2 regions of the Paenibacillus sp. FSL H3-0333 genome follow, and region 2 is predicted to be linked to the other one. Evidence: riboswitches for the same ligand, from Rfam matches in the RefSeq annotation. Region 2 holds a riboswitch; the other holds the start of a gene.
What was found. A riboswitch is a leader RNA that binds a small molecule or an ion and turns the genes downstream of it on or off. The one in region 2 is predicted to bind cyclic di-AMP.
Positions count from the first base shown of each region.

Region 1: another riboswitch for cyclic di-AMP. It lies ahead of MHH78_RS18800 (APC family permease); the one in region 2 lies ahead of MHH78_RS02325 (3D domain-containing protein).

Region 1 is NZ_JBBODG010000001.1:4,145,460-4,149,945, reverse strand. Features, by position in the region: gene MHH78_RS18805 (ABC transporter substrate-binding protein) at 1-608, opposite strand, end outside; gene MHH78_RS18800 (APC family permease) at 783-2,600, opposite strand; cyclic di-AMP (ydaO/yuaA leader) riboswitch at 2,729-2,888, opposite strand; gene MHH78_RS18795 (disulfide oxidoreductase) at 3,115-3,549, opposite strand; gene MHH78_RS18790 (DsbA family protein) at 3,546-4,304, opposite strand; gene MHH78_RS18785 (sensor histidine kinase) at 4,398-4,486, opposite strand, start outside.
Region 2 is NZ_JBBODG010000001.1:525,673-530,158, reverse strand. Features, by position in the region: gene MHH78_RS02335 (HD domain-containing protein) at 1-409, shown strand, start outside; gene MHH78_RS02330 (TatD family hydrolase) at 464-1,234, shown strand; cyclic di-AMP (ydaO/yuaA leader) riboswitch at 1,434-1,662, shown strand; gene MHH78_RS02325 (3D domain-containing protein) at 1,949-3,109, shown strand; gene rnmV (ribonuclease M5) at 3,271-3,822, shown strand; gene rsmA (16S rRNA (adenine(1518)-N(6)/adenine(1519)-N(6))-dimethyltransferase RsmA) at 3,819-4,486, shown strand, end outside.

The DNA of each region.
Region 1 (4,486 bases), 3.6 Mb from region 2:
TAATCTGCAATAGCCTTCTCCGCTTCCGGTGTCTTATTGAGCAGCTCACCGATCTTGAGCAAGGCCGCACGCCAGTCACTGCTGACCTCGTCGCCGAGTACATAGGTTGGTGCGATTTTGTTCAGCTGGTCATAAAGACCGTTCTGAACCGAGCCCTCCGACTGGACGATGTGGAAATCCGGCGTGAAGCTGGTGACGGCTTCAAGCGGCAGGTCATAGCTGATCGGCGGAACGTCCTTAAGCTCAGCAGCGAGGTAAGCCTGAGTACCATTCTTCGTAGACCACTGGGCAACCGGAGTCACGCCGAGTGCTACCAGATAATCCTCCAGATAAGAAGCAATTACACGCTGCGGATTAGCGGGAACGGTCACCTTATGTCCCATTGCATCCGTTACGGTCTTCTCCACAGCGGGTGCTGCAGTTGCTGCAGGTACCGCTGTGGCCTCCGCAGTCGCTTCTGCGGTTGCCGCAGGTGCGGTGCCTGCTCCACCGTTACTGCCTGCGTTGCTATTATTATTTCCGCAAGCGGACAGCAGCAGTGTTGTAGTCATAAGTCCGGCCACCGCCAGCTTCCCGCTTCTTGATCCTTGCAGGTTGAACGAAAACATTGAATACCCCTCCAGTATGTTACCCTCATGATTGGCAAAAGCCCTGTTACCTTCATCTTGTCTATACTGATGATATTGATTCTCATTCTCTATGTCAACCAATAACTTTTAATAACGTAAAAACGGCCGTCTCCGCATTAAGCAGAAACAGCCGTCTTCCTATAATCTTCTATATTATTTATGCAGATGGAAAGGAACCGTGGCGATGACAATGTCCTTCTGATTCATCAGATAAGAGCGGATGAACAAGCTGGTCTGATTATGCAGCACCGCCTGCCACCAGTGCTTGGTCACGAATTGCGGAATCAGGACGGTAATATGATCGGTTGAAGAGGTCTTCCACTCTACTGTATCGATGAACTTCACCAGCGGACGGATAATGCTGCGGTAGCGGGAGCGCAGGACGATTAGGCGTACGCCGGGGTTCCACTCCTCCCACTTCTGCTCCATCTTGTGAATCTCTTCTTCATCGAAGCCTACATATACAGCGACCACATTATCGGTCAATGACTTCGCATAGCTGATCGAATGCAGTACAGCGCGAGTCACACCGGCGACCGGAACGACTACGGTGCTTCCTTTGATACAAGGCTTATCGGTAGCCGGACAGATCCGTAGCTGATCGGCAATATTCATATAATGGCGGTGAATCCGGTGGAACACGATGATAACAGCCGGCAGGAAGATAAAGGCCATCCACACGCTGGAGAATTTAGTGATTATGAAAATCAGGGTGATCGTTAATGTAGTGAGCATCCCCACCGTATTGACGGCGAACTTGCTCTGCCAGCCTTTCGGCTTCGTTCTGTACCATTGGACCATCATGCCCAGCTGCGACAGCGTGAACGGAATGAATACCCCTACTGCATATAATGGAATGAGTCCTTCCGTATTCCCGTGAAACGCCGCCACCAGCACAGCCGACATGACACCGAGGAAAATAATACCGTTGGAGAAGCCCAGCCGGTCGCCGCGCACCATGAAGGCATGGGGCAGATATTTGTCTTTGGCGAACATGAACGCCAGCAGCGGGAAGGCTGAGTACGCCGTATTGGCTGCCAGGAACAGGATAACCGCCGTAATCCCCTGAATGAAGAAGTACAGTCCGCCGCGGCCGAAGGTAGATTCGGTAATCTGTGAGACCACCGTGGCCTTCTCATCAGGCATGATACCGTACCAGTAAGCGAGCAGCGTAATACCTGTGAACATTACCCCGAGAATGAGGCCCATGAGCATCAGCGTTTTGGCTGCATTTTTCTCCGCGGGCGCTTTGAAGTTAGGAATAGCATTGGAGACCGCTTCTACCCCGGTCAGAGCCGAACAGCCGGAGCTGAAGGCCTTCAGCAGCAGGAACATACTCACGTTCGATACCGCCGAGCCAATCTCAGGAACATGGGCATGGGCGCCGCCGGTCATATATTTGAAGACCCCCGAGATGATGAGCACGAAGATGGAAACAACGAACAGATAGACCGGGATAGCGATGAAGGAGGCCGATTCGGTCACTCCCCGCAGGTTAACAATCGTTAAGAGCACGATAACAGATACCGCTATCAGAACACTATGATTATGCAGACTTGGAAAAGCTGAAGTGATTGCATCCGTCCCCGCCGAGGCGCTTACCGCCACCGTCAGAATGTAATCCACCAGAAGAGAGCCGCCGGCCAGTAAGCCGGTATGAACCCCGAGGTTGGTTTTGGCGACAATATACGCGCCCCCGCCTTGGGGATAAGCGAAGATCGTCTGCCGGTAGGATAGAATCAGAATGGCCAGCAAGCCCAATACGGCTAATGCAATTGGCAAAGAGTACCAGATAGCGGTGAACCCGGCGGCCACCAGTACAATCAGAATTTGTTCTGTTCCGTAGGCTACAGACGAGAGCGCATCAGAAGACAGGACAGCCAGTGCTTTCACCTTGGATAACTTTTCATGATCGAGTTCGTTCGACTTCATCGGACGCCCGATCAATAGTCGTTTTACCTTGCTTACCATTGTAGTAACAGTTCCTCTCTTGGTTAAGTTGAAATGGGCTTTCCCTGCGCTGTTTTCATAAGTGGATTTCATAAATGCAGGCACCAAAATAAGCATACGGAAATGATCCGCATGCCTAATGTGCATGGTCATTATCCCACTTGTGGCTTACGAGGTTAGCTGGCGGATTCGGACTGTGGTAGCCCTACGGTTACAGGTCAGGTAGCCTGCTCCGATTCACCCCTTTTGGCCTTGGCCAAAGTGTGGTTCCCCCGTTTTTCCTTCCGGAAAATTCAGCGCATATTCAACTTCTCACAAGGACTAATATTAAGCTACAACACGTCTTCCGTAAAGCGTGGAAACAAATGAAAAAAGAATGAAAAGCACTCAAAACAACCAAATCCATCATCCGGTATGTCTTGATCTTTCATTCTCTTTCATTATCCCTTTACCACGTGATTTTACAGGGTTTTTGCCTATTATTTTTTGCTAAAATTAAGGGTATTCTCTTCTCTTCCTTCTGCCCGTCAGCTTCTTACTCTGCCGGCTCCTCTTTGCGTCCTGTCCAGAGCAGAATGGAGATTAAGGCAAAGGCTATAAGTGCAAGCAGAGGGATCGTTATAAATCCGAACCAGTTCAGATAATCCTTGTTGCACGGTACGCCGATGGTGCAGGGAAGCACCTTGCTGAGCGCCGGAATTTTTTGCTCCGCATAATGATATATGGAGATGCTGCCGCCGATCAGACTAAGGGGAAGCACGTAAGGAATGATCCGCTTGTCCGCCCGGTAGGTGGCGATCCCCAGCAGGAACAGCTGCGGGTACATGAAGATCCGCTGGAACCAGCACAGCTTGCAGGGCTCGTAATGCAGGACCTCACTGAGATACAGGCTTCCCGCTACAGCAACCACACAGACGAACCAGGCCAAGTAGAGACAGTTACGCCGGCAGAAGGCAGAGAAGGCGGTCATTGGGCGGCCCCTGCTCCCGCTGCTGCTGCCTGAATCTGGGCGTCAATCGCCTCCATATTGAAAGGCTCCTTCACCTTGATGCCGTTCACGTACAAGGATGGCGTATTCGTTACGCCCGTATCGGTGCCAAGCTGAATATCCCGGTCCAGCTCCTTCTCATAGGTGCGGTCATCAATATCCTTGCGCAGCAGATCATAATCCACCGGCAGTTCCAGCTGCTTGGCGAGACTCACCATGAAGTCGGGCGTAGCCCATTCCTCCTCTTCATTCCCCTGATTGGCGTAGATCGCATCGAAGTACTTCCAGAACGCTTCCTGGTTCTGATGATACACCGATAGGGCTGCCAGGGAGGCCGTTCTCGAATCCTTGCCGATGAAGGCCAGATTCACGAAATAAAAGGCTGCTTTATTCTGATCTACATAGCCCTGAACGATCTGCGGCTTGATGACACCGGTGAACTGGGCGCAAGCCGGACATTTGAAGTCGCCGAATTCCACTATTTTGACCGGAGCATCCTCCTTGCCAAGCCGCATCATTTCACTGTAATTGAAGGCAACCGGCGTGCTGTCTGTGCCGGCAGGCGAAGAGTCCTTGGAAGCAAGCATGAATAAGCCTACAAAAATAATAATAACGATGGCCACCGTACTCACGATCAGAATTCTCGTTTTCTGCTTCTGCTGCTCCTGCTCTGCCCTGCGCTTCTCCTGCTTGCTCATTTGGGGAGCCATGACACGGTTCTTTTTCGTTTTGCTCAAAGAGAGTTCCTTTCCGTCCTCTGGACTGTCGTGATAAAAGAATAGTTACTTTCAAATTATATAATGTTAACTCTCTTGTTGGCAATCGCTGTCTTATACGGCTTCATTCTCCTCCGCTGACTCCCCCTCCCCTGTATCCTTGCCGAAAAATACCTCCGGGGAATCCTCTTGCGACTGCAGCT
Region 2 (4,486 bases):
CATGCAGTGGACGCTGGAGGAGGATGACATTCTGAGCGACTTGTGCAGCCGGTTTATCCATCGTAAACTGTATAAATATGTGGAGATGGAGCATTTGGATTCTGACACGATTGACGAAATTCGCCGCAGCTTCGCCGGTGCGGGACTCCGGCCCGATTATGATCTGGAAATTGATTATCCCACCGATCTTCCCTATGATGTGTTCCGTCCGGGAGACGGCTTTGACAGCAAGCAGATCCTGCTTCTGGACAAGCATGACCGGCTGAGGGAAATCTCCGAGGTCTCGGATATTGTTCGCTCTATCAGTGGTATTCACCGCGGCAGATACCATCTGTATTTTCCGCAGGACAGACTGCAGAAAGCCCTTCCACAGCTGCCGCCGTCCATCGCAGAGATTTTTGCCAAATAAGCAGATCAAGCTTGGAATTATAGATACAATAACAGGCCGAAAGGATGTAATGTAATGCAGTTATTCGACACCCATACCCATCTGGATGCTCCACAATTCGACGAAGACCGCGAAGAGGTCATTGCCAGGGCGCTGGAAGCCGGCGTCAGCAAGATGATCAACATCGGTTTTAACCGGGATACGATACCGACTACCATGCAGCTTGCCGAGAAATATGATTATATTTATGCAGCCGTTGGCTGGCATCCCCAGGATGCCATCACGATGAAGGACGGAGACCTGGAATGGATCGCCTCCTTATGCGCTCATCCCAAGGTGGTTGCCATCGGCGAGATTGGACTTGATTACTACTGGGATACCTCTCCTAAGGATGTGCAGCATGAAGTATTCCGCAAGCAGATCGGGCTGGCCCGAGAGCTGAAGATGCCGATCTGTATTCATAACCGTGATGCTCATGAAGATGTGATCCGCATACTCCGTGAGGAGAAGGCGGGCGAGGTTGGCGGCGTAATGCACTCCTTCTCCGGGAGCTGGGAAAGTGCCAAGATGTGTCTTGATTTGGGCTTCCATCTTTCTTTTGGAGGACCGATTACGTTCAAGAATGCCCGGGTGCCCAAAGAGGTGCTTGCCCAGACTCCGCTGGACCGGCTGCTGATCGAAACTGACTCCCCATATCTGACTCCGCACCCCTTCCGGGGCAAGCGAAATGAGACCGCTCATGTGAGGCTGGTAGCGGAGGCGGCCGCGGCAATAAAAGGGATTGAATTACAGGAATTGGCGGAAATTACGTATGCGAACGCACTGGAACGATTTGGGATACTCTGAAAACAGGAGTAAAAGCGGCGAAAAATGAAGTATAGCGGATATATTAAACTTTTATGACGGAAAAACGGCCGATTATTACAATATTTTAATCATTTTTTTACGTAAACGTGGTTGAATCGTCCTTTACAACATGTATCAAAACAGGATATCATCTTTTCAGTGCAGTGAGCTGTTGTAACTGTGACAGTCACTAATTTCATGGATCGTCTCGCTGAGTCTCCGTATGGAGAACGGGGGAACCAATAATGCGCTGCCGCATGAACGTACAAGAGTACTGGCACAGAATTGCCGCAGGCATTATTTGATTTCTTTACGTGGTCTTTGGGGTGAATTTGAGGGCAACCGCCGTGAGCGGGTGACCTGAGATAGGGCGTCTCTCTTATGTCCGAACCCGACAGCTAACCCCGTAAGCGCAAGTAAGAGAGGAAACCTCGTGCATAAGCATTCCGACGTATTCGACACCGGGAAGCCACGAAAGAGTCCTCTATGAGCTCTTTTTAGGCTTCTTTTGTTTTGAATAATGAGAATGCTCCCGGCATACTGTTATATAACAGATCTCCGGAGTAACTATGCCGAGCAGGCGATCCATGAGCAGGAAACGCTGAAGCAAGTGCGGGCGTATCCTGTTGCAAACTCAAACCTAGTTTCGTCAGAAGTGATACAGTCACCTTGAACTAACTTGGACGACGGGGCTATGTAAGGAGGATGGAGAGAGTGGGCGTATTCCAACCAGAGGTATCCCATGATTCGCAATCATCCAGCAGGTCTTTCGCATTACGGTTGAAGCAAGTGAATCCCCGCGTAGTTTTACTTGCCGGTGTGGCATCGATTGTTATCGCACTGTTAATACTGCTGTACGTACACGGTCAGAGCAAAAAAGAAATTACCCTAGTAATAGACGGACAGGTACAGACACTGGAGACGCGGGAAACGCTGTTCAGTGATGTGCTGGCTAAGGAACAGATTTCGCTGCAGGCGCATGATGAATTATCTATTGGCCTTAGTGATGAAATAAAAGACGGCGACCGTATCGTGATTAACACTGCGCAGAAGTTCGCTCTTACCGTAGACGGAAAGACCGAGACGTTATTTACGACCGAGGATACCATTGGTCAGGCCATCGACAAGCTGGGCTACAGCCTGGAAGGCTTAGACAAGATTTACCCTTCGCTAGAAACCGCAGTATCTGCAGACATGGAAATCAAAATTGTCCGGATTAAAAAGCATGTGGTTCAACGGACAACTAATTTGCCTTTCCGGGTCATTAAGACAGCAGACCCCTCATTGACCAAGGGAACCGTAAGAGTGGCACAGGCAGGTAAGCCTGGCGTAATGGTCCAGCACATCGAGAAGATCTATCAAGATGGCGAGCTGGCATCCATGCGCATGATCGGCAAGGAAGTACAGACGGTTACCAAGGACAAAATCATTGCCATTGGAACCAAGCCGCTTCCTAAGCCCGTCGTAGTTACTGCCAAAGTTTCCATACCTGTAACAACCTCCAAGTCATCTAAAGCCAGCGCAAAGGCCAGCAATGTTACCAGTAAGGCTGGTGTGGATTTCGAGTACAAAAGAATGATCAAAAACGTATCCATGACTGCGTATTCGTCTCAGGAACCGGGTATTGGAACACGTACTGCCTCCGGCACACGCGTAACGGAAGGCCGCACTATAGCTGTAGATCCTAGTGTTATACCGATTGGCTGGTGGGTGTACATTGAAGGATTAGGGTTTCGCCGAGCAGAGGATACCGGCGGTGCCATCAAAGGCAACAAGGTGGATGTCTATTACGATTCACTGAGCCATGCCCGTAATTTCGGCCGCAAGTCGCGCACACTCTATGTGATCGGACCTGTGAAGCCGGAGCTGAACTAAACGTAAAGTCTTTTGCAAATTAGCGGTTAATACGATATAGTGAGGGAAGCACTTACGAAATTTTAGAGAGCTGCCGCTCATCACTTATACATTCTTTAGCCAAAAAGAAGGGGAGCGAATCCTCTTCTTTTTGCGTTCTGGAGTAAGGAGTAAAAATATTTATGATTAAAGAGCTAATTGTGGTTGAAGGGAAAAGTGATACCGTTGCCGTTAAGCGGGCGGTTGAGGCCGATACGATTGAAACCGGGGGTTCGGCAGTGGATAACAGGGTCATTGCCAAGATCAAGCTGGCCATGGAGCGCCGGGGTGTAATCATTCTTACCGACCCGGATCATGCCGGAGAGCGAATCCGCAAAATCGTCGCGGCCAAGGTGCCGGGCTGCAAGCATGCCTTCATCCCGGAGAAGGATGCAACCCGCAAAGGAGATATCGGAATAGAGAATGCTTCGCCTGAGGCTATCCGCCATGCGCTGGAGCATGTACATACCTCCTTCGAGGGGGCGCCGCCCATCATTGGGCTGGATGAGCTTATGGCCGCAGGGCTGATGGTGCATCCCCGGGCGGCTGAGCGCAGAATGCAGCTTGGCAATCTGCTCGGTATCGGTTATTGCAATGGCAAGCAACTGTACAAACGTCTGGCGATGTTCGGCATTACCCGCGAAGAATTCGCGCAGGCCCTCGCCCAAATTGATCAGGGAGGCATTACTTCATGAGCGGTATCGAGAATATCTCGTCCCCAACAAGAACCAAAGCGATAATTCAGCGTTACGGATTCTCCTTCAAAAAAAGCCTGGGCCAGAACTTTCTGATCGATCAGAATATTCTGGACAAAATTGTGGATGCCGCCGGTCTGGACAGCACAGCCGGTGCGCTTGAGATTGGGCCGGGGATCGGAGCACTGACGGAACGGCTGGCGTTGACGGCCGGGGCCGTCACTGCGGTAGAGATTGACCGCAGGCTGATCCCGATTCTTAGGGATGTCCTGTCGCCATATCCCCATGTAAAGATCCGTAATGACGATGTGCTGAAGGTGAATCTGCAGGAGCTGTTCGCTGAGGATTTCACGGGGAGGGACCGGGTTAGTGTCGTAGCTAACCTGCCGTATTATGTGACTACACCCATCCTCATGAAGCTGCTGGAGGAGAAGCTGCCGCTGGATAATATCGTGGTCATGATCCAGAAGGAGGTTGCCGAGCGTATGGCGGCGTCTCCGGGCGGCAAGGAGTATGGCAGCCTGAGTATTGCCGTCCAGTATTACAGCGAGCCTGAGCTGGTCTGTATGGTGCCGCGTACGGTGTTCATCCCGCAGCCTAACGTGGAATCGGCTGTGATCCGGCTGAAGGTCAGAGAACGCCCTCCGGTGGAGGTAGCGGACGA